Regions from separate parts of the Mesorhizobium japonicum MAFF 303099 genome, predicted to be linked through region 3. Evidence: predicted binding sites of a transcription regulator. Region 3 holds the regulator's gene; each other region holds the start of a gene.
The links. The regulator HrcA, encoded in region 3, represses chaperone genes, less so after heat shock. The targets are predictions, from matches to a motif close to GTTAGCACTCNCNNNNNGNGAGTGCTAAC.

Region 1: the regulator HrcA is predicted to act here: its motif matches at 3,052-3,080, upstream of groES (co-chaperone GroES).
Region 2: the regulator HrcA is predicted to act here: its motif matches at 4,116-4,144, upstream of groES (co-chaperone GroES).

The regions. Positions count from the first base shown of each region.
Region 1 is NC_002678.2:6,728,402-6,735,974, forward strand. Features, by position in the region: gene MAFF_RS41555 (TadE/TadG family type IV pilus assembly protein) at 1-259, opposite strand, end outside; gene MAFF_RS33335 (hypothetical protein) at 205-747, opposite strand; gene groL (chaperonin GroEL) at 974-2,629, opposite strand; gene groES (co-chaperone GroES) at 2,692-2,988, opposite strand; gene MAFF_RS33350 (TetR/AcrR family transcriptional regulator) at 3,166-3,792, opposite strand; gene MAFF_RS33355 (MFS transporter) at 3,917-5,104, shown strand; gene MAFF_RS33360 (D-arabinono-1,4-lactone oxidase) at 5,110-6,411, shown strand; gene MAFF_RS33365 (DSD1 family PLP-dependent enzyme) at 6,408-7,553, shown strand.
Region 2 is NC_002679.1:296,570-304,142, forward strand. Features, by position in the region: gene MAFF_RS36270 (DUF3085 domain-containing protein) at 65-463, opposite strand; gene MAFF_RS36275 (DUF1419 domain-containing protein) at 473-1,078, opposite strand; gene MAFF_RS36280 (DUF3991 and toprim domain-containing protein) at 1,407-2,306, opposite strand; gene MAFF_RS36285 (hypothetical protein) at 2,489-2,677, opposite strand; gene MAFF_RS36980 (hypothetical protein) at 3,164-3,823, opposite strand; gene groES (co-chaperone GroES) at 4,198-4,494, shown strand; gene groL (chaperonin GroEL) at 4,558-6,207, shown strand; gene MAFF_RS36305 (DUF5623 domain-containing protein) at 6,707-7,006, shown strand; gene scpB (SMC-Scp complex subunit ScpB) at 7,043-7,573, opposite strand, start outside.
Region 3 is NC_002678.2:3,663,574-3,671,146, forward strand. Features, by position in the region: gene cysK (cysteine synthase A) at 1-187, opposite strand, end outside; gene MAFF_RS18995 (LysE family translocator) at 368-985, opposite strand; gene MAFF_RS19000 (PQQ-dependent sugar dehydrogenase) at 1,097-2,464, opposite strand; gene MAFF_RS19005 (hypothetical protein) at 2,553-2,750, opposite strand; gene hrcA (heat-inducible transcriptional repressor HrcA) at 2,791-3,873, opposite strand; gene rph (ribonuclease PH) at 4,031-4,747, shown strand; gene MAFF_RS19020 (VOC family protein) at 4,763-5,173, shown strand; gene rdgB (RdgB/HAM1 family non-canonical purine NTP pyrophosphatase) at 5,173-5,835, shown strand; gene hemW (radical SAM family heme chaperone HemW) at 5,832-7,010, shown strand; gene MAFF_RS19035 (low molecular weight protein tyrosine phosphatase family protein) at 7,014-7,337, shown strand; gene MAFF_RS19040 (hypothetical protein) at 7,377-7,565, opposite strand; gene MAFF_RS19045 (hypothetical protein) at 7,573-7,573, opposite strand, start outside.

The DNA of each region.
Region 1 (7,573 bases), 3.1 Mb from region 3:
GCAAGCGCCGCACCGCCGAGCTCAGTTCGAATTTGGCCTTCAACGAGCCACCTATGTCGACGGTTCCGGCCAGGATGACCAGCAGCACGGGGCTGATCAAGGCGAACTCGACCGCCGACACGCCGGCTTTCTGGCGCCGCAGAAAGTCTGTGAAGGTGAAACGCCAGCCGGCCGACAAGCCGTGGCCGGGGCGTGACAGCTTTCTCATTGCACGAGGCTCACCTTGCTGCTGCCACCGGCACTCGAGGCGGCGATGCATTCCGATGCGGCTGTGGTGCCGCCCGATAGCGTGATGCGTGAGCCGATCATCTGCAGGCACTTGCTCGGGTCGGTGTTCGATCCCAGCACGCTCGAGCCGCCATTCATGATGATCGGGCCATAGGGAAAATAGAATGCGCCTGATATCTGGGCGTTGGAGCCGCCTTCGGCGAAGGTCGCGCCGCCGGTGTTGGAACTGCCGGTGGGGCCGATCACCGCCAGCTTCGCCGTCGCTCCCGACCGGGGTGCGGTGAGCACGATGTTGCTGTAGCCGGCGGCCACGCAGAAGACATAGCCATTGCAACTTCCCGAATTGGATTTGGCCTTGCCTGACAGGACAAGCGTCACATTGGCGCCGCTGACGCTGATCGCGCTGCCGTTGCAGTTGGCGCTGCCGCCGCCATTGCCGCCCAGCGCGAAATAGCCGTCCACGGTGTAGACGCCGGCGCCGAGCAGGATGGCCTTGCGTGGGGCCTGGGTTCCAGCCAAAGTCGATGTTGTTGCCGTTGGGAGTGGTCGGCGCTGTTGGCGCGGCTGTCGTCGAAAGCGCGGCAACCGTTGCAATACGGGCCACGGCGGCGGTGACCGCGGCATTGCCGGCCAGCGGGTCGGGGGTGGATTTCTTGGTGATCACCGGTCGCTATCGTTGCAGGAAGCAATGAAAAAGGGCGGCATCGCTGCCGCCCTTTCGTGTGCATAAGCCGGGTAGGCAGGATTAGAAGTCCATGCCACCCATGCCGCCCATGCCGCCGCCGCCCATGCCGCCAGGCATGCCGCCGCCAGCCGACTCCTTCTTCGGAGCCTCCGCGATCATGGCTTCGGTGGTGACGAGCAGGCCGGCGACCGAGGCCGCATCCTGGAGAGCCGTGCGCACAACCTTGACCGGATCGACGATACCCATGGCGATCATGTCGCCATATTCGCCGGTCTGGGCGTTGTAGCCGAAGGTCGCGCCCTTGTTCTCAAGGATCTTGCCGGCAACGATCGATGCTTCCGCACCGGCGTTCGAGGCGATCTGGCGGGCCGGAGCCTGCAGAGCGCGACGCACGATGTTGATGCCAGCGGCCTGGTCGGCATTGGCGCCGGCAGCCTTGATGTTGGCCGAAGCGCGCAGCAGGGCCACGCCACCGCCGGCAACGATGCCTTCTTCCACGGCCGCGCGGGTCGCGTTCAGCGCATCGTCAACGCGATCCTTCTTTTCCTTGACTTCGACTTCCGTCGCACCGCCGACGCGGATCACCGCAACGCCGCCCGCGAGCTTGGCGAGACGTTCCTGCAGCTTCTCCTTGTCGTAGTCCGAAGTGGTCTCTTCGATCTGCTGCTTGATCTGGGCAACGCGCCCCTGGATCTCTGCCTTCTTGCCGGCGCCGTCGACGATGGTGGTGTTCTCCTTGGAGATCGACACCTTCTTGGCGCGGCCAAGCATGTTGAGGCCGACATTCTCGAGCTTGATGCCGAGGTCTTCCGAGATGACCTGGCCACCGGTGAGGATGGCGATGTCTTCCAGCATGGCCTTGCGGCGATCACCGAAGCCCGGAGCCTTGACGGCGGCGATCTTCAGGCCGCCACGCAGCTTGTTGACGACCAGCGTGGCCAGAGCCTCGCCTTCGACGTCTTCCGAGATGATGAGCAGCGGCTTCGAGGTCTGCACGACGGCTTCGAGAACCGGCAGCATGGCCTGCAGGTTGGAGAGCTTCTTCTCGTGGAGCAGGATGTAGGCGTCCTCGAGATCGGCAACCATCTTGTCGGCGTTGGTGACGAAGTAGGGCGAGAGATAGCCGCGGTCGAACTGCATGCCTTCGACAACTTCGAGTTCGGTTTCGGCGGTCTTGGCTTCCTCGACTGTGATGACGCCTTCGTTGCCGACCTTCTGCATCGCTTCCGCGATCATCTTGCCGACCGACTCGTCGCCATTGGCCGAGATCGTGCCGACCTGGGCAACTTCCTCGGAGGTCTTGATCTTCTTGGCAGCCTTGCCAAGCGCCGCGACGACTTCGCTGACGGCGAGGTCGATGCCGCGCTTCAGGTCCATCGGGTTCATGCCGGCGGCAACCGCCTTGTGGCCTTCCTGGACGATCGACTGCGCCAGAACGGTCGCGGTCGTGGTGCCGTCGCCGGCGATGTCGTTGGTCTTCGAAGCAACTTCGCGGACCATCTGCGCGCCCATGTTCTCGAACTTGTCCTCAAGCTCGATTTCCTTGGCGACGGTGACGCCGTCCTTGGTGATGCGCGGGGCGCCGAACGACTTGTCGATGACGACGTTGCGGCCCTTGGGGCCGAGCGTAACCTTCACCGCGTCGGCGAGGATGTTGACGCCGCGCAGCATGCGCTCACGGGCATCACGAGAGAATTTTACGTCTTTAGCAGCCATTTTTAGCTCCTGGCAGGGGCTTGGGATAAAGCCCGGAATTCAGTTGACGGTGAGGCCGATGATCAGCCGATGATGCCCATGATGTCGGATTCCTTCATGATCAGAAGGTCTTCGCCATTGAGCTTGACTTCGGTGCCCGACCACTTGCCGAACAGGATGCGGTCGCCAGCCTTGACGTCCAGGGGGACCAGCTTGCCGCTTTCGTCGCGCGCGCCGGAGCCGACGGCGATGATCTCGCCTTCCTGCGGCTTTTCCTTCGCCGTATCCGGGATGATGATCCCGCCGGCGGTCTTGGATTCGGATTCGACCCGGCGAACGACCACGCGGTCATGAAGCGGGCGGAACTTCGACTTTGCCATTTTTTCTTCCTCGAATGAGAACGGTGAGAAACAGTTCCTCCGTCCGGCGAAGCCGGACATACAGTTAGCACTCACCAAGGGCGAGTGCTAACGTGGCGCTGAAATAGGCCGCCGACCTGTGAGAGTCAAGGCGCGGGGCAGCCCAAAAAGGCGGTAATTTTTTCCACGGATCGGGGCCTACAGAAACAACCGCAGCTGTGTGTGGATGATCGAGCGGTAATCCTCGATCGTCCGGCGGCTTTCCGCTTCGCCCTCCGCGAGCGCCAGGCGCACCACACCGCCGGCGAGCTGGAAGATCAAGAGAACCATGCGTTCGAACTGCTCATGCTTGCCTGGCTCGATCAAGGCGGTGACATGGTCGCAGAACATCCTGGCCTGATGCCGGGTTTCGGCGATGTCGAGATTCTTCAGCGCCTTGTCGGCCTGGATGGCGTTCTGCAGGTCCTGGATGGCCGGATCGCCGGCGACGCGGCCGAGATAGTCGTCAAGCAATCGGTCGGCAGCGGCGATGACGTCCTTGGCTTCGCGGACATCGGCGAGGATATCGGTCAATCGCGCGCGGCTCACCTCCGAAAATCGCTCATAGAGCATCGCCAGGATCGCCGATTTGTTGGGGAAGTAGTGATAGACGGTGGCGATCGGCCCGCCTGCCAACGCGCCGACTTCCTTCATGGTGACGGCGTCGATGCCCTTCTCGCCGATCAGCCGCATCGTCGTCGACAGGATGGCGTCGATGCGCTCGCGGCTACGCTCCTGCTTGGGCTTGCGCCTCGGTTCGGTCGCTGTTCGCCTTGCTTCCATCATGCACCGGTCTTTCGCACGAATTGCCAAATTCTGGTTGACAAAAAATATGATCAAGTATCAGTTTCTGAAATGCTGACAGATTGTCAGCTTTTTTGCCGTGCGGCAAGGACGTTGGGAGGCGCCTTTGACTTCGACAAGTGTCGGCCATGCTGGCGACGGCGACTGGCTCGTCGGCAACCCGACTGGCGGGCAGCTTGCCTCGGCTCTGTGGATCGGGTCGGTCGGCCTGCTCATTCTCGGTTTGCAGCCCGTGCTGCTCGGTGCCCTCTACACAGAGGGCCATGTCAGCGGCGATGAACTGGCGCTGGTCGCCACCGCCGAGATGATCGCCATCGCCATCGGTTCGGCGATCGTCGCGATGTTGCTGTCGGCCCGCAACATGCGCTGGAAAAGTGCGGTGCTGCTGCTCCTGTTGGCGCTGGCGAATGTCTGGACGGCCTATGCCGGCGGCGCCAATACGCTGACGGCGGCACGCGCTTTGGCCGGCCTCGCCGAAGGCGGGCTGGTCGCGGTCGCCACCGAATTGATCGCCCGTTCGCGGCGCGCCGAACGCATCGGCGGCTTTTTCGTCACCATGCAGACGCTGGCGCAATGCGCGCTCGCCCTGCTGCTGGCGCTCTATGCCATCCCGGCTGCCGGATCGGCTGGCGGCTTCCTCATTCTCGCGGTCGTCTGCGTCCTGTCGCTCACCGTCGCCTTCGCCGTCCCCACCGATTACGCCGATCTGCCGAAGGAAGAGAACCTGGCCAATGTGCTGACGGTTCCCGCGATCACCGCGCTGTTGTGCGTCTTCTGCTACTTCATGTTCTTCGGCTCGGTCTGGGCGTTCCTGGAGCCGGTTGGCGCCCAGTTCGGCATTGACGGCCGCACCGTCGGCCTGATCGTCTCGGCCAGCCTCGCGGTGCAGGTCCTGGGCGCGATGACGGCGACCGTGTTCGAAGCGCGCATCGATTACCGCATTGCCATCGCAGTCATTGGCACCGTCGCGCTTGTCGCCTCGCTCGTGCTGGCCAGCGGACCTGGCCTCACCACCTTCTGGGTCGCTGCCCTGGTCATGGGTTTCATCCTCCTGTTCATCGTGCCCTACCAGATCCGGCTGGCGATCACGGCCGATGACACCCGCACCGCCGTGCTCTTGGTGCCGGCCGCGCAGCTCTTCGGTCTGGCGATTGGGCCGGTTGCAGCGTCGCTGCTCATCGACGGCAAGGATTTCCGCCCGGTTCCGGAATTCGCCGCCGGCAGTGCCTTGGCCAGTGTGCTGTTGCTCGGCCTGTTCCTCCTCGTGGCGCGGCGTCGCCAGGTTGTTGCGTGAGCGCCATGTCGAACATCTGGAGCAACTGGTCGGGCTTTGTCACCGCTGAACCCCGGCTGATCGCAAGCCCCGCCGATGCTGGCGAACTCGGCGATCTCGTTCGCACCGCACCCGGCCCGGTCCGTGTCGTCGGCGCCGGCCATTCCTTCACGCCGCTGGTGAAGTCGCAAGGCACCATCCTGTCTCTGGAAAAGCTGGAAGGGCTGGTCTCGCATGATCCGCAAAAGCATCAGGCACGCGTGAAGGCAGGGACGCGGCTTGGTCCGCTCATGCACATCCTGCAAGGCATCGGCCAGGGCCTGCCCAATATGGGCGACATCGACCGCCAGGCGATCGGCGGCGCGCTGGGGACCGCCACCCATGGGTCGGGGCCGACGCTCGGCGCCTATCATACGCAATTGGAGACGGTGCAGATCGTCGACGGGCTTGGCAAGGTCCGCGACTTCACCAGGGCAGGGGATCAGGACATGATCCACGCCATCGGCGTCGCGCTCGGTGCGTTCGGCGTCTTGAGCGAAGTGACGCTGAACAACATCGCGACCTACCGGCTGCGCCGCCGCAAATGGGTGCTGCCGATCGGCGACATGCTGCGCGATTTCGAAAAGATGATGACCGCGCACCGGTCGGCCGAATTCTACTACATTCCATTTTCCGGCTATGCGCAGTTCATCGCCAGCGATTTCAGCACCGAGGCGACCACCACGCGCCCGACCGACGATGACGAAGGCTCTTTGCGCACGCTGCGCCGGCTACGCACCGGGCTCGCCTGGCTGCCGTCTCTGCGCCGCCGGCTGATCCTCGGCGCGGTCGCGAAAGTGCCTTCCGAGGATTATGTGCAGGACTGGCTCAACGTCTATGCCAGTGACCGCCAGACCAAGTTCAACGAGATGGAATATCACCTCCCGTTCGAGGAGGGGCCGAAGGCGCTGGCCGAGATCATCGAGCTGACCGAGAAGCGCTTTCCCGAGGTCTATTTCCCGATGGAGGTGCGCAGCGTCGCGCCCGACAAGTTCTGGCTATCGCCCTTCTACAACAGGCCGACCTGTTCGATCGCCATCCACCATGACGCCGCGAGCGATCCGCTGCCCTTCATGCAGGCGGCCGAGCCGATCTTCCGCAGATATGGTGGCAGGCCGCATTGGGGCAAGATGCACAGCCTGAAAGCGGCGGACTTCAAGAAGCTCTATCCGCGCTGGGACGATGCCATGGCGGTGCGCCGCGACATCGATCCGCAAAACCGCTTCGTCTCGCCCTACATGGCCGGCCTGTTCGGTATTGAACCCAGTCCTTTTGGCATTGACCCATGAGCGCCTATTTTGCCGCGCTCTCTGAAGCACTGAAAACCGCCGGCATCTTCCAGCCTTGTCTGCTGCTCGACCGCGACCGGGTGGACGGCAACATTGCGCTGGTCAAAGCGCGGCTTGATCCCAGCCTTGCCGTGCGGCTGGTCGACAAGTCGCTCGCTTGCCTGCCGCTGCTTTCGCATATCGGCAAGAAGGTCGGAACCGACCGCTTCATGACTTTCCATCCGCCGATCAGCGCGGCAGTGCTGAAAGCGTTTCGGGACGCGGATCTCCTGTATGGCAAGCCGATGCCAGTGGGGGCGGCAAGGGCGGCACTTGTGAAGGGTGACGCCGACTGGTCACGTGTCTGCTGGCTGATCGATACGCAGGAGAGGCTGGCTGAATATGGCGCTTTGGCCGACGAAATCGGCACTGAGCTGCGCATCGCCTTCGAGATCGATGTCGGGCTGCATCGCGGCGGCTTCGCCAGCCCGGAGACCTTGTCGAAAGCGTTAAGCGCGCTGCCGGCCCACAAAAGGCTGCGCTGCGAAGGCGTCATGGCCTATGAGGCGCATGCGCCGCACATTCCTGGCCTGTTCGGCGGCCCGGCCAAGGCGTTGGCGCAGGGCTCCGACCGGGCTGCCGCTTTCGTCGCGTGCTTGGGTGCTGACCAGCGCCGCATCCTGAACATTGGCGGCAGCAAGACCGCGCTGCTTCATCATGGCGGTATTGCCAATGAAGTGTCGATGGGGTCGGCCTTCGTGCTGCCCAGCGATTTCGACACAGCGGGCCTCGTTGGTTTCCAGCCGGCCGCCTTCATCGCGGCGCCGATCCTGAAAGTGGTCGCGCCGATGCTGCCGGGTCCGCCGGCCGTTACCCGCCTGCTGCAGGCGCTCGGCCGGTTTCCACGCAAGGGCTGCTATCTCTATGGCGGCAAATGGATGGCCGAACCGGTCTTTCCCGAGGGCATGAGGACGAACGGCCTGCTCGGTCTCTCATCCAATCAGCAATTCATGGGCCTGCCGGTCGACAGCGTCGCCAGGCCAGGCGACTACGCGTTCCTGCGGCCAACGCAGAGCGAGGCTGTGCTGCAGCAATTCGGGCCGATCGCGGTGTTTTCCGGTGGCAGGATCATCGATCGCTGGCCGGTGTTGCCGATGATGTGATCGGGGCCGGCAAATCCATA
Region 2 (7,573 bases), on a different replicon from region 3:
AAGCCGCGCGCAAACCTCCGACCGAGCGGATCGGCCGGAGGATCGGCGGCACGGGTTGGAGGGATCAGCGTCTAATCAGCGAGAGGGAGATGTCGCTCTCGCTGAGCTGCACGTTGAGGTGCGTTGCGCGAAAATTCCGGTCGAAGAGCGGGGTCAGCCGCTCGGCCTCGATGAATTCGATGCCGTCATCGCCGCCGAAATGCCGGCGCTTGTAGTGCCACCAGTCGGGATTGCCGACAGGGTGGCATTGTTCCGAATAGACAACGAGCGCGCGGGCGCCCTCGACGAGTTTGCCGTTGGACAATAGGTAGACACCCTCGTCGCCGACCAGCCAGAGGCCGGGCCGCTCGCCCTCGCCAGGCTTCGTCCCATAGTAAGGATTGCGGAAGCCGCCATTGGCGGCGGCATCGGCAATGCCGCGATCGATCACCTTGCGAACTGCAAGAATGGGAAAAGTGAACATCGCCCCACCTCACGCCGCCGCCTGGATCGGGAGATGGCGCAGATGCACCGGCAGCTTGGCCGCGATCTCATCATCAGTCAGCTCGCCGAGCAGCTTCAGCATGGTGCGCTGCCGGCCGCCATAACAGAGCACCGTGCGCTTGCCGCGATGCTCCGGCAGCCAGCGGTCCCCGGCATAGCCACGGTAATCGTCGTGCGTGGCGCTCCAGATATGCTCCAGCCGCTCTTCGCGCGTCATCGCCTTCACCGGCCAGGACTCGCGCTCGACGATGGCATCGCGCATTTCGGCAGGCGATCGCGCGACATTCAGGTCGCAATAGGCATGATAGTAACGCGTTCTACCGTCGATGCGCAGCGTGTAGAAGACACTGGTGATGCTGTCGGTAAGGAACTCGCGCAGCGCGAACATCTCGCTTCGCATCCAGAGCGGTGGCAGAATTTCCAGCATGTAGTCGTGCTCGACGCGGCCGACTCCAAACCACTCCCCGCTATACAGAGATCCGGCATCGACGTGATCCCGGTTTGGGCGCTGCGCATGGCGGTCGAACAAACGGAACATCTGCCGGCGGTCGGCAATGCCCTGGTAGACTTTACGGTTGGGAGAAAAGCGGTTCATCGGCGGGCTCCTTCAGCCTCGTCGGGCTGAGCGCGGAGCACCCTCGTGGAAGTCCATCATCTTCAGCCCTTTATGACCCCTCCCCTGCGGCCGCCTCTCCGTCCGGGCGGGTCAAGGGCCGGCGCAGCCGGGCGAAGCTTCACCCTTGCACGCGACCGGCGGGCATGCGGCAGCCGGGTTTCCCCTCCTTTTCTCCCCTTTTGCCCTCCCCAATTTGGCGGCGAACTGTCATGCCCGCGCGGGCGCACCCTTTCGAGTCGACGTGACCATGGCAAAGCCCGGGCCGGCGATCTTCAATCCTGCCCTGGCGGTTGAGTGATCGGCGCCGTCAGGCGGACGCCGCGTCCTGCAGCATCGCGTTCCAGTCTTCGGCGAGCGGCTTCAGCCGCTCAAAGTCACAGGCGAAGTCGCCGGCAAGCTCACGCACCCTCGACACGAATGCCTCGCCCTGCGGGTTGGCGTCGGTGGCTGCTACAAGCCGCGTGTTCGGCCTTCCTCCTAACAGGCGAAGAGCCGTGTCCGTCGCCGGCGACCAGCCGCCGCCGGTGCTGGCATACAGCGTGTCGCGCCGGATCCGTTCGATCGCGGCCAGGCTCATGGCGTCGATCGCCGCTTCGGTGACGCAGATGCGGGTGGCTGTCACCGTCCCCAACCGGAACAACACCTTGCCGCCTCCGGCCGCAAAACCACGCCATTGCGGGCCGCGTTCCTCCCAGCCTGTGACGATACCGGCCGCGTCGCTGTGGGCGGCCCACATGCTGCCGCGCGGGCCTTCCCTCAGAACGTTCTGAGCGATCGCTGTCGCGATGACCCGTTCGGGAATATGCCGCTCATCGCGCAAATAGCGCCAGGTCGCCGACCCGCGCCACGGCTTGCGTCGCGCCGCCCATCGTTGCGGGACGGACTGGTCGGGTTCGGTCTCCCGGGAATGCCGTTTCCGTTCGGGCTCGCTCGGCACGAAACCCACAAGCGATGCCACCTGCACGAAGGCTTCCAGGAAATCGCCACCGTCCAGATGCTGCACCAGAGAATAGACATCGCCCTTTGCATCCGACAACGGGTCGAACCATCCCTTGCCATCATGGATGACGATGATGATATCATCGCCACGGCGGTATTTGACCGCCTTGCGGGTGCTTTCCTTGAGGTCGACCGCGAAGCCGCCGGTCTCCAGCACCGCCGCACAGCCGACCTGGCCACGCAGCTCTTCTATATCGGCCTTTTCCATTCTTCTCTCCCGGCAGCCTTCCGGCCGGCCTTTCTCCAAGTCTATCTCTTTCCACACAATTTGGGGAACACTCCACGACCGCCGCGAAGAGCAAAGGGCGCAAGGGCGCGGCTTCCGCCGCGGCGCAGCCTCCCTTGCGGCCTGCCGCTCGCAAGCGGCACGCCGTGGCATAGAGGGCCGGTTCAATGAACCGGCCGACCGCCTGTGTATGGGCAGCATTCGGCGATCGCGTCGACTTCGTCGCCGTCGAGGTCTTCGGCAGGAAGAACGCTGTATTCGTTGTCATCGACCTTGAACAGGATGACCGGCGTCATCAGGATGCGAGCGAGGTTCCAGGCGTGGCTCTGAGCGAGGCTGAGTTCGTGCGACATTTGTTTGGCTCCTTGGTCGCGGGGACCATTCCCCGCTCGACAGGCGCCCGTCGGGTCCAGCCGGGACCGCGATCATCGCGATGGCGAAGCCATGAGCGACGGCACGCTTTGCGTAGTCCGACCCCGCAGCGGGTTGATCGGCAAGGTCCGGGCTGGAACAAGGGAATTAAGCCGAAAGAGCGGGAAATGGGCTCCGCATAGAGCCAAGTCACTTGCCACGAAACCTCGCGGATTCATGCCTGCGGCACTTGCGGCTACTTGTGCCGGCTTCATCAAGGTCTAGGCGAAAAAACCGTTCTTCCGACGATGCCGCCACGATAGTGGCGTCGCACAAAGAACCCCATCCGGGCAACACCATGGCCGACGAGAATACGAGAGACACATCAAGCCTGATCGGGCGGACCGCCGATAGCGTTTGTCGCCTGGGGGGTTGGCGGTTAAGGAGCTGCAGATGCTGCGTATCCAGGTCCCTGTATCCCGATCAAATCACGCCCCGCTCGGTAGCTGTCCCTTGAGGCGTGCGCCGGCGAGATCAAGGAGCGCGCAGGCTACCTCGTCCTCGCTCCAGCCGGATTCTGCTGCACGCTGAACCAATTGCTGAAGGGCCGGTTCCAAGGCGAGCTGGCATTGAAGGCCGCGGTCCGGATGGTCGACCGGGCAGCTTGGTTGCACGATCGCAATGTTTGATCGCTTCATTGCAGGCCATGGGCTCTCGCCCCTTTCCTTTAGCCAAACGAGGCGCACCAGCTCACGTGTTGTTCGTGCGCGGCTCGGCAACCGCTTCATCTTGTCGACCAGCCGCTCCAGCGATCCGGCGCGTTCCAACTCCGCAAAGAAATGGTGCGGCGTGACGCTACCGAGCCGGTGCATCTGGGCCAGGTTCCACACATACGGATAGTCGACCATGAAATCGGATCGAGGCGAGGCCTTGGACGGTTCAGCCTTGGTTAGGATGCCGCCGCCCACGAGCCGATCGGCCTTCTCGATGATTTGGCGCACCCTCGATGTCGACAAGTCATGTTCCTGCGCCAGGTCGGCGAAGCGCTTGCCCTTCAGAAAACCATCCACCAGGGCGACGTTCCTATCGACGGTCGGGGTAAACCCCCAACAGGCGCGCAGTTTTTCCAGCATCATCGCGTTCGTCATCCGGTTGTTCGCGCCCCTGCAAATCCTAACCGGCCAAATCGGCGCTTGGAAGGCCCATCAGACTCACGTCGTGGCAGAACCAGGCCGGCCAGTTCGAACGGACGGGTATGCCATTTACCTGTCAAGTGCTGTCGGCTGACCGAGAGGTAGTCGCGGTCGGTGATGCAAAAAGAGCTTTGTCCTCCCGCAAAGGATCCCGGTGCTTTCGCGCGCCGATTCCAAATCTTATACGCTTTGCGCGTCCCCTCTTCCGTCTTGACTAGCACCAACCTGTGGCCTATCTCACCGCCACGTTAGCACTCGCCTCTGCCGAGTGCTAACCGCTCTCCGGCAACGGAGAACCGCTCAACCTCCGTACTAGGGATATCCAAAAAATGGCAAAGTCGAAGTTCCGCCCGCTTCATGACCGCGTGGTCGTCCGCCGGGTCGAATCCGAATCCAAGACCGCCGGCGGGATCATCATCCCGGATACGGCAAAGGAAAAGCCGCAGGAAGGCGAGATCATCGCTGTCGGCTCCGGTGCTCGTGACGAAGCTGGCAAGCTGGTTCCCCTGGACGTCAAGGCTGGCGACCGCATCCTGTTCGGCAAGTGGTCAGGCACCGAAGTCAAGCTCAATGGCGAAGACCTTCTGATCATGAAGGAATCCGACATTATGGGCATCATCGGCTGATTATCGGCCTCACCGTCAACTGAATTTCGGGCTTGATCGCAAGCCCATGCCAGGAGCTAAAACATGGCTGCCAAAGACGTAAAATTCTCCCGCGACGCCCGTGAGCGCATGCTGCGCGGCGTGAACATCCTCGCCGACGCGGTGAAGGTGACCCTCGGCCCCAAGGGCCGCAACGTCGTCATCGACAAGTCGTTCGGCGCCCCGCGCATCACCAAGGACGGCGTCACCGTCGCCAAGGAAATCGAGCTTGAGGACAAGTTCGAGAACATGGGCGCGCAGATGGTCCGCGAAGTTGCTTCGAAGACCAACGACATCGCCGGCGACGGCACCACGACCGCAACCGTTCTGGCACAGTCGATCGTCCAGGAAGGCCACAAGGCGGTTGCCGCCGGCATGAACCCGATGGACCTGAAGCGCGGCATCGACCTCGCGGTTGCCGACGTCGTCGCGACGCTGATCAAGAACGCCAAGAAGATCAAGACCTCGGAAGAGGTTGCCCAGGTCGGCACCATCGCCGGCAACGGCGACTCCTCGGTCGGTTCGATGATCGCGGAAGCGATGCAGAAGGTCGGCAATGAGGGCGTCATCACGGTCGAGGAAGCCAAGACCGCCGAGACCGAACTCGAAGTCGTCGAAGGCATGCAGTTCGACCGCGGCTACCTCTCGCCCTACTTCGTCACCAACGCCGACAAGATGGTTGCGGATCTGGAAGACGCCTACATCCTTCTCCACGAGAAGAAGCTCTCCAACCTGCAGGCCATGCTGCCGATCCTCGAGGCTGTCGTACAGACCTCGAAGCCGCTGGTCATCATCTCGGAAGACGTCGAAGGCGAGGCTCTGGCCACGCTGGTCGTCAACAAGCTGCGTGGCGGCCTGAAGATCGCCGCCGTCAAGGCGCCGGGCTTCGGTGATCGCCGCAAGGCCATGCTGGAAGACATCGCCATCCTCACCGGTGGCCAGGTCATTTCCGAAGACCTCGGCATCAAGCTCGAGAACGTCGGCCTCAACATGCTCGGCCGCGCCAAGAAGGTGTCGATCTCCAAGGAGAACACCACCATCGTCGACGGCGCCGGCAAGAAGGCCGAGATCCAGGGCCGCGTTGCCCAGATCAAGCAGCAGATCGAGGAGACCACCTCGGACTACGACAAGGAGAAGCTGCAGGAGCGTCTCGCCAAGCTCGCGGGCGGCGTTGCGGTGATCCGCGTCGGCGGCGCGACGGAAGTCGAAGTCAAGGAAAAGAAGGACCGCGTTGACGATGCGCTGAACGCGACACGCGCAGCCGTCGAAGAAGGCATCGTTCCCGGCGGCGGCGTTGCCCTGCTGCGCGCTTCGCTGAGCATCAACGCTGTCGGCGCAAACTCCGACCAGACCGCTGGCATCAGCATCGTGCGTCGTGCGCTGCAGGCTCCGGCCCGCCAGATCGCGGCCAACGCCGGTGCGGAAGCCTCGATCGTTGCCGGCAAGATCCTTGAGAACAAGGGCGCGACCTACGGCTACAACGCCCAGACCGGCGAATATGGCGACATGATCGCCATGGGCATCGTCGATCCGGTCAAGGTCGTGCGCACGGCTCTCCAGGACGCGGCCTCGGTCGCCGGCCTGCTGGTCACCGCCGAAGCCATGATCGCGGAGGCTCCGAAGAAGGAGTCGGCTGGCGGCGGCATGCCGGGTGGTATGCCCGGCGGCGGCATGGGCGGTATGGGTGGTTTCTAAGGCCCACGCATCTCAACATCTTCAAGGGCGGCAGCATTGCCGCCCTTTTCTTTAGCGCAAATCCGGTCGGAAAAGTTCGGCGCTCGCGAAATTTCTCGCCTGTATATCCGGGCCACATGCCGATGTCGGATAGACGCCCGCAGAACGCGCTGTCACGCGGATCATGCTTGCGCTAACCCCAGTTCGCGCGGCACGGGGCGCAGCCCGCTCGCGAAAATTCATGTCAGTTTCATAAATCCGTTGTGGCGATTTCGTAGATGAGGGAGGCGGCTTTGCTTTGCGGCCGCCCCTCGAAAAGGATGGAACAATGTCCAAGATCACCGGCAGGAGCGCGCCGCCCGTCGTTGCGAAGCTGTTGACAGCGCTGCCGATGCTGATGCTCCCGTTCATGTCATGTTCGGGCTCACGAGGTGGTTGACGGGCGACGCTTCCCTACGAGCCAGGAGAACAGGCATGTCCAAGACAGATGTTCAGCCGTCCTCGGTTGAGGGCATCAAGCGTGCTGACCGACATGCGAGCGCGCGCGGGCGTTTACAAGCGCGTTGATGCCGTCCGAAGCGAGCTTGATGACTGGGTTCAATGCGAACACGATCGCCAGGCTATGTCCGATGCGGTGTTTTTCGACCTCTACTACGGAGAGAATTCCGCCGGAGGAACGTCAAAAGCTGGCGAACAACACATCGAGGACCTCCGCCTCGCACAATCCATGCTGATGCAACACTATCCGGATTGTGCGCCGTTGAGGGACCTCATAGGGAAAATCGATCTTGCTGTCCGATCGCTCGAGAAGTTGCGGTGACGATGGTCGGTCGCCTCCGGCTCAGGCACAGGCCCTCTATTCGTCGGCGTCGGCACCACTCTCGCCAGGGCCCAAAAACCCCGGCATGATGTCGCCCGCGAGCAGCTTTTCCTTCGACAGCAGCCCCGCATCCTCGAGCGCCTCGAAGTCGGGGAGATCGCGCAAGGTTTCAAGCCCGAATTCCAGCAGGAACGCCTTTGTCGTGACATAGGTATAGGGGGCGCCCGGCGTCGGGCTGCGCGGGCCGGAGGCGATCAGGCCGAAGGAGCGCAAATTGCCGATCAGGTCGCGGCTGATCTCCTTGCCGAAGAAGGACGACAGTTCGGCGCGCGTGATCGGCTGGAAGAAGGCGATGCACATCAAAACCAGCACTTCGGATTGCGTGAGGTCGACGGCGCGTTCGCTGGAGCCGACGGCCATACGGATGGCGTCGGCATAGGCCGGGCGGGTCAGGTGCCGAAAACCGCCGGCGACCGCGACCAGATCGTAGGGCCGGCCGCGCAGTTCCTCGCGGATGTCGTCGATCAGCAGGTCGATGCTGCAGGTCTTGCCGACGATGCGGGTAAG
Region 3 (7,573 bases):
CGATGCGGTCCTTGACCGAGGCGATCGGGTTGAAGAATTCGAGCTTGGCCACGAGATTGGCGACAACCCCCTTCTCCTTGGCGAATTTGTCGAGCCGGACCAGGGGCGTGTCGCCGATCGTGTCGGTGATGGAACTGTAGATGCGGCCGCGGCCGGGGACGCGGGCGGAGGTGACGGGCTTGTTCATTGGTTTCGCTCCCAGGATTTCAGGCAAGTGGCATTGCAGCCGGCAAGATAGGGCTTTCAGCCGCGCAACATAAGCTGTCGGCCGGAAATATCCGAGTGGGGCCTGTGTCTAAAACGCCCTTGTCCCGGAAAAGCATTTCACGGGAAAGCCTGGCCCCGGAATGTTTTGGCTGAAAGCGTGCTACTGACGGGCCGCGATCGCTGCCGCGGCGCCCACCATGAAGCCGGCGGCGGTGCGGTTCAGCAGCTTCAGCGCGCGCGGCGATTTCAGGAACCAGCGCGCCTTGGCGGCGAGCGCCAGGTAGGGAACCAGTACGACGAACAGCACGACCACCGTCAGCGCGGCGAGAATGCCGTAATCGGCCAGCGTGATCGTCTTCAGGTCGACGATGGTCGGGGTGATCGCCAGGTAGAAGATCATCGTCTTCGGATTGCCGAGCGTGACGGTGAGGCCGGCGACAAAGCTCGACACCAGTCCGCCCTTGCCCTTCCTGGCTTCGACCGTCTCGGGCGTGATGCCGGCGGTCCAGAAACGCCAGCCCAGAAACGCCAGATAGGCGACGCCGGCCCATTTGATGGCGAGGAACACCATGCCGAAGGTCTGCGCGACGAAGGCGAGGCCGAGCACCACGGCGGTCAGGTAGGTGAGGTCGCCCAGCATCAGGCCAAAGGACATGGCCAGCGACGAGCGGAAGCCGGAGCCGAGCGCCCGCGCGACAAGCGCTGTGACGCCGGGGCCAGGAATGGCGGCGGCGATGCCGAGTGCGGCACTGTAGGCGAGGAAGCCGGTGAGGGTCATGGCGAGTGGTCCTGGATCAGGCGATCCTTTTCGCATGGAACGGGCCAGGGTTGAATTCCCTGGCAGCCGGATTCTATTGCACCAGATACCGCGCCATCCGAGTAAGATCCCTCAGGACCGGCCGCCATCATAGGTCACGCGCCAGATCGAGCCGTTGCCATCCTCGGTCATGATCAGCGCGCCGTCATGGGCCACCGCCACGCCCACCGGCCGGCCCCAGACCTCGCCGTTGGAGACGACGAAGCCGGTCATGAAGTCCTCATACTCGCCGGTCGGCTTGCCGTCCTTGAACAGCAGGCGGACGATTTTGTAGCCGGTCCTGTTGCCGCGATTCCACGAACCGTGCAGGGCGACGAAGGCATCGCCCCGGTATTCCTTGGGAAAACCGCTGTCGGCGGGCAAATCCTTGCGGTCGTAGAATGCGATGTTGAGCGGCGCCGAATGCGCCTGCATCAGCACGTCGGGAATGGTTGCCTTGCCGGCGAGATCGGGGCGCGCGCCCTTATGGCGCGGGTCCTCGTGATTGCCGATATAGTACCAGGGCCAGCCATAGTACGCGCCGTCCTTGACTGAGGTGGCGTATTCGAACGGCACATTGTCGCCCAGCGCGTCGCGCTCGTTGACGACGCACCACAGCGCGCCGGTCGCCGGCTGGATGGTCATGCCCGAGCAGTTGCGCAGGCCGGTGGCAACGATGCGGCCGTTCTTGCCGTCCGGATCGAAGGCCTGCACGTCGGCGCGCCCCTCTTCGGAGCCCCAGGTCGCGCCCAGCGGCTTCGATTTCACCCACACGTCGAGGCCGCCTTCCGGCGCCTTGCCCATGTCTTCGGCGACGTTCGAACCGGAGCCGACCGACAGATAGAGCGTCTTGCCATCCGGCGAGAAAACAATGTCGCGGGTCCAGTGATGGTTCGACGGAATATTGGCGACGATGATTTCGGGTTCGCCCGATGCCTTCAGGTCGCCACTGCGGTAGGCGAAGCGCACGATGCTGTCGCTGTTGGCGACATAGACCCATTGCGGATCATCGCCCGGCGGATAGAAGGCAATGCCATAGGGCTGGTTGAGATTGCCGGCGAAGATGCCGTCCTCGGCGGGCTTGGCGCTGTCCTTGGCCAGGCGATAGACGCGGACCTGGTTGGCTTCGCTGTCGGCGACGAACAGGTCGCCATTGGGTGCGACACGCACGACACGCGGATTGTCGATGCCGGATGCGATCAGCTCGGCCGAAAAGCCCGGCGGCAATTGCGGCTTCGCGCCCGCCGGCATGTCGGCAAGCCCGGCACTGTTCGACACCGACTTGGTGACATAGGGCTTTGGCAGGTCTTCCGGCTTGATCAGGCGAAGCACGCCAGGCCTGTCGGCTCGCCAGTCGCCGAAGGCGGCAGCGCCCTTCAGCACCGGCTGGTCCGCCTGCTGGGCGAACCCCGCTGTTGTGAGAAAGAGGGCGGGGATCACCAGCCCGGCCAATCGGATCATCTTGTCCTCCATTTGGTCGCGAAGGAACGGCCGATTTGCCCCCGGGGTTCCGCCTCACACGACGAGTTGAGGGAGGCGATTTGCCTGTTTATGTCCCGGCAGCGTAAAAATCGTCGTCGAGGCGTTTTTCAAGCGCGACGAGATCGGCCGGCAGCGGCAGGCCCATGGCGCGCATTTCCCGCAGTTTTTCGCGCAGCTGTTCCTGGATTTCGTGCTGGTCTTCCGGCTGGTTGACCATCTCCTCGAGCAGCAGGCTGATCCGGGCCTTGAGTTCTTCGAGCGCCATTGTTTTTCTCCTCGCTGCCCGTCTCTTGCCGTTCGGGGTCCTACCTTAACATGCGCGATATCAGCTGCGCGGTATAATCGACCATCGGCACGATGCGGGCGTAGTTCAGCCGGGTCGGGCCGATGACGCCGAGCGCGCCGACGACGCGGGCATCCTTGTCGCGATAGGGCGCGACCACCAGCGACGAGCCCGACAGGGAGAAAAGCTTGTTTTCCGAACCGATGAAGATGCGCACGCCCGATCCCTGCTCGGCGAGGTCGAGCAGCTGGATCAGCCCGTCCTGCGTCTCCATGTCCTCGAACAGATGGCGCAGCAATTCGATATCGGCCTGGGCGGTGACGTTTTCGAGCAGATTGGCGCGGCCGCGCACGATGAGCCGTGCCGGCAGGCCGCTTTCGGCGCCCGCCCACACAGCCAGCCCCTTCTCGACGAGGTCCTGCGACAGCGTGTCGAGGGCCGCTCTCGTCTCTTCCTTGATGCGCGCGATTTCGGTGCGCGCCTCGGCCAGTGTACGGCCGCGAATATGGGCGTTGAGGAAATTCGAGGCCTCGTGCAGCTGCGAGACGGTGATGCCCGCCGGCAGCTCGACGACGCGGTTCTCGACGTCGCCATTCTGCGACACCAGCACGGCAAGCGCCTTGGTCGGCTCCAGCTGGATGAATTCGATATGCTTCAGCGCCACCTCGTTCTTGGCGGCTAGCACCAGGCCGGCGCCGCGCGACATGCCCGACAGCATCTGGCTGGCCTCGGTCAGCATGTGCTCCAGCGTCGCGCCCGAGCCTGAGGCCCGCACCTGCGCCTCGATGGTGCGGCGCTCCTCGTCGGAGAGGTCGCCAAGCTCCATGAAGGCATCGACGAAGAAGCGCAGGCCCGCTTGCGTCGGCAGCCGGCCGGCGGAGATGTGCGGCGCGTAAATCAGCCCGAGATGCTCGAGGTCGCTCATTACATTGCGGATGGTGGCCGGCGACAGCGAGGACGGCAGGATGCGCGACAGGCTGCGCGAGCCCACGGGTTCGCCGTCCCTCAGATAGGAATCGACGATGCGCCGGAAGATGTCGCGAGAGCGCATGTCGAGTGATTGAAGTGCCAGCGGCTGCGAACCCGGATCGATTGCCTTGGTCATTCGGCCAAAAACCTCCTGGTTCAGGATATAGACTTCGGCACGGTGGGCGCAACCGGTCTCTGTATCGGATCGCACGGTCCGTTTTCCTTTGCGCGCTGCCCCCCATGCGGCTAAAAGCCGGCCACGATTCCGAAAAATGACTGGGAAAGAAGCCTGAATGCGCCCCTCCAAACGCCAATTCGACGAAATGCGCGCCATCTCCTTCGAGCGCGGCGTCTCCAAGCACGCCGAAGGCTCGTGCCTGGTGAAGTTCGGCGACACCCATGTCCTGTGCACGGCGAGCCTCGAGGAAAAGGTGCCGGGCTGGATGCGCAATTCCGGCAAGGGCTGGGTGACGGCCGAATATGGCATGCTGCCACGCTCGACCGGCGAGCGCATGCGCCGCGAGGCCTCCGCCGGCAAGCAGGGCGGCCGCACGCTGGAAATCCAGCGCCTGATCGGCCGTTCGCTGCGCGCCGTCGTCGATTTGCAGGCGCTGGGCGAACAGCAGATCACCGTCGATTGCGACGTCATCCAGGCCGACGGCGGCACCCGCACCGCCTCGATCACCGGCGGCTGGGTGGCGCTGTACGACTGCCTGCGCTGGATGGAAGCCCGGCAGATGGCCAGTGTTTCGAAGGTGCTGAAGGACCATGTCGCGGCGATTTCCTGCGGCATCCATGACGGCCAGCCGGTCATCGACCTTGATTATCTCGAGGATTCCGCGGCCGGCACCGACGCCAATTTCGTCATGACCGGCAAGGGCGGCATCGTCGAGATCCAGGGCACAGCCGAGGGCGAGCCTTTCTCGGAAGACCAGTTCGCCGAGTTGATGGGCCTGGCCAAGAAAGGCATCCAGCGCCTGGTCAGCCTGCAACAGATGGCGGTGGCGTAAGCCATCGATTTTCTGGTGACCCCCTCCGCCATCCTTGAATCAGCCCTGTACGTCACCGATCTGGCGGCGGCGGAACAATTCTATGTCGGCGTGCTCGGCCTCGACCTCCTCGGCAAGGTCGACGGCAGGCATCTTTTCTTTCGCTGCGGGCCGGGCGTGCTGCTGGTCTTCAACGCCGAGGCGACCAGAATACCGCCAGCGCCGGACGCCCGGCTGCCGGTGCCGCCGCACGGCGCGGTCGGCGAAGGTCATCTCTGCTTTGCGGCCAGCGCGGATGAAATCGTCGGCTGGAAGGCGCATCTCGAAGCGAAGAAGATCGCCATCGAAAGCGAATTCGAATGGCCGCAAGGCGGCCGTTCGCTCTATATACGCGACCCCTCGGGCAATTCGATCGAGTTCGCCGAGCCGAGAATTTGGGGCCTTTGATGCATACACTTGATGGCAAGAAGATCGTCGTCGCCAGCCACAATGCCGGCAAGCTGCGCGAATTCGCCGACCTGATGGGGCCGTTTGGCTTCGAGGCGAAGTCGGCCAAGGACTACGGTCTGCCTGAACCGGACGAGACCGGCACGACCTTCGAGGAAAACGCCTACATCAAGGCGCTGGCCGCCGCGAAGGCGACCGGCCTGCCGGCGCTGTCGGACGATTCCGGCCTGTGCGTCGATGCGCTCGACGGCGCGCCCGGCGTCTACACCGCCAACTGGGCCGAAACGCCTGACGGCAGCAGAGATTTCGCCATGGCCATGCAGCGTACAGAAGTGGCTTTGCAGGAAGTCGGCGCCGCCTCGGCCGAACAGCGCAAGGGCCGCTTCGTCGCCGTCATTTGTCTCGCCTTTCCCGACGGGGCGGCCGAATATTATCGCGGCGAGGCCGAAGGCACGCTGGTCTGGCCGCCGCGTGGCGAGCTCGGCTTCGGTTATGATCCGGTGTTCTTGCCCAATGGTTTCGACAAGACGTTTGGCGAGATGAGCGCTGAGGAAAAGCACGGCTGGAAACCCGGCCAGGCCGCGGCGCTCTCACATCGCGCCCGTGCTTTCCAGAAATTCGCGCAAGCACGGTTGGATCTGCCGAGATTGGGCTCGGCATGACTGGACCTGGCATGACCATGCCGCTCGACCGCAGCCCCGGCTTTGGCGTCTACATCCATTGGCCGTTCTGCGCGGCCAAGTGCCCCTATTGCGACTTCAACAGCCATGTCCGCCACCAGCCGGTGGACCAGGAGCGCTTTGCCGCCGCCTTCGAGGCGGAACTGGCGACGATGCGTGAGCGCACCGGGCCGCGCGAGGTGACCAGCATTTTCCTCGGCGGCGGCACGCCGTCGCTGATGAAGCCGGAAACCGTGGCCAGGGTCCTGGACGCCGTGGCGAAGAACTGGACGGTACCGGACGGCATCGAGGTGACGCTTGAAGCTAACCCGTCCTCGGTCGAAGCCGAACGCTTTCGCGGCTATCGGGCGGCGGGCGTCAACCGCGTCTCGCTCGGCGTGCAGGCGCTCAACGACAAGGATTTGCGCTTCCTCGGCCGCCTGCACAATGTCGAAGAGGCGCTGCACGCCATCGGGCTCGCGCGCGAAATCTTTCCGCGCCTGTCCTTCGACCTGATCTACGCCCGGCCCGGCCAGACGCCGGAGGCCTGGGCAGCCGAGCTCGAACAGGCGATCGGCCACGCTGCCGACCATCTCTCGCTCTACCAGCTGACCATCGAGGAAGGCACGCCCTTCCACGCGCTGCATGCGGCGAAGAAATTCATCATCCCTGACAACGACCACGCCGCCGACCTCTATGCGTTGACGCAGGAGACTACGTCCGCGCATGGCCTGCCGGCCTATGAGATTTCCAACCACGCCAGGCCTGGCGCCGAAAGCCGGCACAATCTGACCTACTGGCGCTATGGCGAATATGTCGGCGTCGGCCCCGGCGCGCATGGGCGCTTCGTCGAGCATGGCCGCCGCACGGTGACGATCGCCGAAAGGATGCCGGAAACCTGGGCCAACCTCGTCGAGGCCAAGGGCCATGGTGTCACCGGGGGCGAGATCCTGACGCGCTCGGAAGAGGCCGACGAATTCCTGCTGATGGGGCTGAGGCTGGCCGAGGGCATCGACCTTGCGCGCTACGAGGCCTTTTCCGGCCGCGGCCTGTCGAGCGCCCGGCTGTCGGTGCTGCAGGGCGAGGGTCTGGTGGCGCCGATCGGCAATGCGCGGCTGCGCGCCACACCGGCCGGCATGATCGTTCTCGACGCCGTGGTGGCGGATCTGGCGCGCTAACCTTTGAAAAACGTTCTCTTCGTCTGCAGTCAGAACCGCTTGCGCAGCCCGACCGCCGAGCAGGTGTTTTCAACGCGCCGGGATATCGAGGTCGCCTCGGCCGGGACCAACCACGATGCCGATACGCCGCTGACGCGTGAGCTGGTCGCCTGGGCCGATATTATCTTCGTCATGGAAAAGGTGCATCGCACCAAGCTGCAGAAGAAATTCAAGGCCAGCCTGAAGAAGGCCCGGGTCATCTGCCTCGATATACCGGACAACTATGAATTCATGGATCTGGAGCTGATCGACCTTCTGAAGGCGCGCGTTTCACGCTATCTGGCGTGACCCAGACGATGGCAGAACGGTCTCTGCCAGTCGCGGTCGTCAGGCGTCGTGCTTGAAACGGCGCTTGCCGCGATCCTTCTCGGCATGCCTCTCTCCGTTGCGGGCCGGTTTGGCGTCGGCCTTTTCGCGGCGAACGCTGTGCTGGTCGTTCATCGGATGTGGCGGCACGCCTTCCCTGGCGCTTTTCGTTTCAAGACGGGTGATGAAGATATCGAAGCGATTGGGCATCGTTCGGT